DNA from 2 places in the Exiguobacterium sp. BRG2 genome. Region 1 is predicted to be linked to the other one. Evidence: predicted binding sites of a transcription regulator. Region 1 holds the regulator's gene; the other holds the start of a gene.
What was found. The regulator Rex, encoded in region 1, represses fermentation and respiration genes when NADH is low (regulators of the CRP and FNR family bind a similar motif). The targets are predictions, from matches to a motif close to TTGTGAAATATTTCACAA.

Region 1 (3,155 bases):
CGATCAGAACGGCACCACGATAACCACCGAGGTAACTTTCAAGCCAAGCGAGCGTATCGATATCCAGATGGTTCGTCGGTTCATCGAGAATGAGAAGCTCTGGTGCTTGCAGGAGCATCTTCGCTAAGGCGAGCCGTGTCCGTTGACCTCCGGACAATGTCTGGATCCGGCGTGAGTAATCGTCTGGATAAAAGCGCATGCCGTGCAGGACGGAGCGAATATTCGCTTCGAACTGATAACCACCTGCTTCTGAGAAGTCATGTTGTGCTTGATCGTACGTCTTCAGAAGTCGATCGTAAGCGACCGGGTCGTTCAAGATGTGCTCCATGCCCATCTCGATTTCCATCCGGCGCAGTGTCCGTTCTTGTTCTTGCAGATGTTCAAAGACGGTCAGCATCTCGTTCCAGATCGTCTCATTCGATTCGAGACCACTGTCTTGCGCGAGATAGCCGATTTTGACATCTTTACCTTTCATGATATCGCCCGAGTCATGACTGAGTTCACCAGCGATGATTTTGAGCAAGGTTGATTTACCGGCACCATTTCGACCGACGAGCGCAATTCGGTCGCGCTCTTGTACTTCCAATTTGATATTTTCTAAAATCGGCTCGACGCCGAATGATTTCGAGAGTTGGTTGACTTGTAAGAGTATCATTTCCATCCATCCTTCCACCCTTTAGTCTATCACGAACAAAAGCGCGAGGTCCTGCGGAATATATTATTTGTGACTCTATGTGAAGTGGTTTACAATCAAGGAGAGTAGAAAGCTTTTTGCAAAGATTTGGGTGCCACGATGGATGTGGCCGAAGGGGGAACTGCAGGATGAATGGATCAGACACAAAAATTCCACAAGCGACAGCAAAACGGTTGCCGCTATATTATCGCTTCATCCAAAGTTTATACAATTCAGGCAAGCTCCGCGTCTCTTCTGCTGAGTTAAGCGAGGCGGTGAAGGTTGATTCAGCAACGATTCGTCGCGATTTTTCCTACTTTGGGGCACTAGGGAAGAAGGGGTATGGATATAACGTTCAACATCTCTTAACGTTTTTCCGGAAAACCTTGAATCAAGATGAGGTGACGAATGTTGCCTTAATCGGGGTCGGTCATCTCGGAACAGCGTTTGCAAATTATAACTTTTTAAAGAATAATAGTACTCGGATAGTCGTTGCGTTTGATGCGGACGAAGAGAAGGTCGGAACAACGACGCATGACGTTCCAATCTATCATGTTTCGGACATGAAAGAACAAATCGAAGCGAATCAGGTCGATGTCGCCATCTTGACGGTTCCATCCCAGTTCGCACAGTCAGTAGCGGATGAGTTAGTCGAGTATGGTGTGACAGGCATTCTGAACTTTACGCCTGCACGGTTGAACGTGCCAGCGAGCGTTCGGGTTCATCACATCGATTTATCGATCGAGTTGCAGTCGTTAGTTTATTTCATGAAGCATTATTCGCAATCAGCTGAAGGAGTGAAATCATAATGGAAAACCTTATCCCGCTCACGTTAGGTATCGGACCTGCGAGTATCGGATTAATTGCTGTCGTCGCGTTGATCATCTTCGGACCGAAGAAGTTGCCGGAATTCGGTCGTGCTGCCGGTCAAACATTGAAAGAGTTCAAGAATGCCACGAACGGCATCATGGACGACGATAAAAAGGACGAACCGAAAGAGAAGTGATTGAATCATGACGGTTGATCAAGAACAAAGCATGACGTCGCACCTAGACGAACTGCGTAAGCGGATTGTCTGGTCGCTCCTCATCGTCGTCGTCCTGTTCGCTGTCGCATTTCCGCTCGTTCGACCGCTCGTCCGTTTTCTGCAAGCGGACTTAAAAGAGCTCGGTATCGGATTAAATGCCTTCAACGTCGCCGATCCTTTAATGTTGTATTTGAATCTTGCGTTCATCATCGCGCTGATTTTAGCGTCACCGTTCTGGATGTATCAACTGTGGGCATTCGTCCGACCAGGGCTTTATGAAAAGGAACAAAAAGCAACACTGACGTATATTCCAGTCATCTTCTTTCTATTTTTGGCTGGTGTAGCCTTCTCGTATTTCTGGTTGCTTCCCTTCTTGCTCGAAGTCTCAACGGATCTCGGGAAAGAATTGGGGATCGAGCAAGTCATCGGGGTCGAAAACTACTTCAGTTTCTTGATCCGGTTGACGATGCCGTTTGGTCTTCTCTTCCAATTGCCGGTCGTGACGATGTTCCTGACACGTCTTGGTCTTGTGACGCCATATTTCATGCGAAAGAATCGAAAATATGCGTATTTCGCGCTGTTCGTCGTTGCGGCATTGATCGCACCGCCGGACGTGACGTCACACTTGATGATCTCAGTGCCGTTGTTCGTTCTCTATGAAATCAGTATCTTGATTTCCGCGCGGACGTATAAAAAGGTCTTGATCCTCGAGCAACAGGCAGAGCTTGAACGACAGGCGGATTTGATGCGTGAATTGAATAAATGAATCGTGAATTCCTTCCAGCCATTTCGGGAGGAATTCTTTTTTATGAAAGCGTTATGTTTATATTGATAAAGCAGTTAGCGATGCGTATACTAAAGATAATTCATGGGGGCTTAGCTCAGCTGGGAGAGCGTTTGGCTGGCAGCCAAAAGGTCGTCGGTTCGATCCCGATAGTCTCCACCAAGTTCATACGTTCAACTCCTCGAGTGCTCGAGGAGTTTTTTTATGTTCCCAGTTAAATTCCTTCCAAATATAAAATGTCACCAAAAAGAAAAAAATTAAAAAAATAGACAAATATAAATTGTTTATTTCCATTAACTTCATTAAACTAAAAATACAGAATTTTCGTTAAACTGTTTTATTAGTATTACTACTATGGTTTTACAGAAAAGGGGAAACGAACGCATGAAGAAGAAGATTGCACTTATGGCAGCCGTCTTAATGACGTCTTCCAATCTAGTCAGTGCGCAAGGTGCACTGTCCTCGCAAGACAAAGCGACGGGTCAAAAACCGCAGGCGCTCTCACTGAAGAAATCGGGACAAGAAAAGAACTACAAACAATCGGATAAAGTCCGAGTCGTCATCGAGATGGAACAAAAACCGGCGATTCAAATCGCCCAATCTCAAAACAAGCGGTATAGCACATTGAGCAATGCCGAAAAGGAATCGATCAAGGATCGACTCGTCAGCGT
Region 2 (3,155 bases), on a different contig from region 1:
TTCAGCTTCTTCGAATCAATCAACTCGACGAGACGTCCCGGTGTTCCGACGATGATTTGCGGCTTTTTCTTCAATCGTTCATATTGTCGCTTTAATTCAACACCACCAATGAATGCACCGGATTTGATACCACTTCCTTGAGCAAATAATTGAATGACTTGATGAATTTGCATGACGAGTTCCCGTGTTGGTGCCGTGATGACGACTTGCACGTGTGGCTCTTCCACTTCAATCTTTTCTAAAGCTGGAATGACATAAGCAAGCGTCTTCCCTGTACCTGTCGGCGCTTCAGCTAGGACATCTTTTCCTTCGCGCAACAACGGAATCGCTTGTTCTTGAACAGGCATCAACTCTGTAAAGCGCGCCCGTTCCCATGCTTCCTGTAAAAATGGTTTTGTAAATTTCATAACGATTTCTCCTACTCTCTTAATTCCATCATGCCGTTACGTATTCGACATGATCTCCTGATGCATCACGGTATCCCCGTAATGTCTGTGTATATTCATTTCCTGCGTCGAGCAATCGGATGTGGAACCGGACTTCTTCTTCACCGGCTTCTTCCTTTAAAATCTCGAAGCCTTGGATGACACGATCCTGTAATTCTGCAGCGAGTGCCGGATACACGGCAAGACTCGCATACATCGCTTTTACGTCCACGGGACGGCGAACAAGCGCAATCCAGTACGATTCATCATAGCCGATAAAGTCTTCATAATCAAAATCATCTTCAAACCGAATCCAGAATCCATCACCTTCAAATTCTGTGATCATCCCAGTTCGCGTCGAACCTTCCGATCCGATTTTCAGCGAGACCCAGTCTCCCGACTGATAATCTCCTTGTTGCGTTAATGACACATACTCCATTTGGCACACCTCCACGTTCTATATTCCCTTTTTCATTGTCAACGATACGTCCTAAAAACACAAGATACCGTAACGTGACATTCCTCACAGTTTCAACTGTGCTAGTGGATCTTTTTCAAATCAGCTCATACAGTTTCGTGAAAATCTTGATTTACCAGACTTCAACTGTTTTTTAATCTTCACTCTTTCATAAGTACAGAAATAAAGAAAACCCCTCATATCAACGTTTGTTCACTTGTTAAATTATTCACATGAACGTAAAGGGAATCTCTATCTCCTTTTGTTACACTATTCACATAAGGAACTGATCATTAGCTCAATTTTAAAGGAGTGGTATCCATGTTATTAGAAAAAACGAGTGCCTGGACAAACTTTACGTCTGGCGAATGGATCAAGACAATCGATGTTGCAGACTTCATCCGGCTCAATCGCACGGAATATACAGGTGATGATCACTTTTTAGTCGGTCCGACGCAAGCGACGCAACGGCTTTGGCAACAAATTCTACAGTTGACGAATGAAGAACGACAACGTGGTGGTGTGTATGCCGTCGATGCCAAGACACCATCAACGATTCTCTCGCATGATGCAGGGTATCTTGATCCCTCTCTTGAAAAAATCGTCGGCTTACAGACAGATGAACCGTTCAAACGTTCAATTCATCCGAACGGCGGGATTCGGATGGTGAATGATGCCTTAGCTGCGTATGGCTTTGAAGCAGACGAGACCGTCACGAAAATTTTCAGCGAGTACCGGAAGACACATAACCAAGGGGTTTTCGATGCCTATACCCCTGAGATGCGCGCTGCACGTAAAGCCGGTATCATCACAGGATTACCAGACGCCTATGGACGTGGGCGGATCATTGGCGACTATCGTCGTGTCGCTTTGTACGGAACAGCACGCTTGATTGAAGAACGTAAGCGAGACTTGAAGGCACGTGGCGGCTTCCTCTCTGAATCGATGATCCGCGACCGCGAAGAGATGAATGAACAATTGCGCGCATTAACGGAATTGACCGAGCTTGGAACTCGCTATGGTTTTGATCTCTCCCGCCCTGCAGAAACAGCACAAGAAGCATTCCAGTGGGTCTATCTTGCTTATCTTGCTGCGATCAAAGAACAAAATGGTGCAGCTATGTCACTCGGTCGAGTCTCGACGTTCCTCGATATTTATGTCGAACGTGATCTTGCGACCGGCCGCTTGACGGAAGAAACAGCACAAGAGCTCGTCGATCATTTTGTCATGAAACTTCGGATCGTCAAATTCTTACGAACACCGGACTATAACGATCTCTTCTCTGGCGACCCGACGTGGGTAACGGAATCGATTGGCGGGATGAGTGAAGATGGTCGATCAAATGTCACGAAAAGTTCATTCCGGTTCCTGCATACGCTCTCGACACTCGGTCCGGCACCTGAACCAAATCTAACTGTTCTCTGGTCCACTCAGCTTCCACGCGGATTCAAGGAATTCTGCGCGAAGATGTCGATCATATCAAGCTCGATTCAGTATGAGAACGATGATTTGATGTTGCCGGTTTATGGGGATGATTACGGCATCGCTTGTTGTGTCTCCGCGATGCGGATCGGGAAACAGATGCAGTTCTTCGGTGCTCGAGCAAACCTTGCAAAAGCATTACTTTATACAATCAATGGCGGAATGGACGAGAAGCTCAAAATTCAAGTCGCCCCAGTCACACCATTGATGCTCGATGAAGTACTCGATTACGAGACAGTCATGGCGGCTTACGATCGTCAACTCGATTGGCTCGCAGAACTGTACGTCAACACACTGAATGTCATCCACTACATGCATGATAAGTACAGTTACGAACGGATTGAAATGGCTTTACACGATCCGGAAATCTTACGGACGATGGCATGCGGCATCGCTGGTTTATCGGTCGTCGCCGACAGTCTATCCGCTATTCGTTATGCAACAGTCCGCCCGATCCGAGATGCGGATGGGATTGCAGTTGATTTCAAGATCGAAGGTGAGTTTCCAAAGTTCGGGAATAACGATGAACGGGTCGATCAGATGGCTGTTGATCTCGTGACATTGTTCATGGAGAAAATCCGTAAACATCCAACGTATCGAAATGCGCTCCCGACACAGTCTGTCCTGACGATTACTTCAAACGTTGTCTATGGTAAGAAGACAGGAAATACACCCGATGGACGCCGTGCGGGTGAACCATTTGCACCGGGTGCTAACCCGATGCATGGACGTGATACCCGTGGTGCTGTCGCTGCTCTGACATCTGTCGGGAAACTACCATATGAACATGC

Region 2: the regulator Rex is predicted to act here: its motif matches at 1,100-1,117, upstream of pflB (formate C-acetyltransferase).

Annotation. Positions count from the first base shown of each region.
Region 1 is NZ_JAUZUW010000018.1:5,578-8,732, reverse strand. Features, by position in the region: gene Q9R23_RS15500 (ATP-binding cassette domain-containing protein) at 1-655, opposite strand, end outside; gene Q9R23_RS15495 (redox-sensing transcriptional repressor Rex) at 823-1,482, shown strand; gene Q9R23_RS15490 (twin-arginine translocase TatA/TatE family subunit) at 1,482-1,679, shown strand; gene tatC (twin-arginine translocase subunit TatC) at 1,687-2,466, shown strand; tRNA gene Q9R23_RS15480 (tRNA-Ala) at 2,571-2,646, shown strand; gene Q9R23_RS15475 (S8 family serine peptidase) at 2,869-3,155, shown strand, end outside.
Region 2 is NZ_JAUZUW010000007.1:54,187-57,341, forward strand. Features, by position in the region: gene Q9R23_RS10415 (DEAD/DEAH box helicase) at 1-407, opposite strand, end outside; gene Q9R23_RS10420 (hypothetical protein) at 436-864, opposite strand; gene pflB (formate C-acetyltransferase) at 1,204-3,155, shown strand, end outside.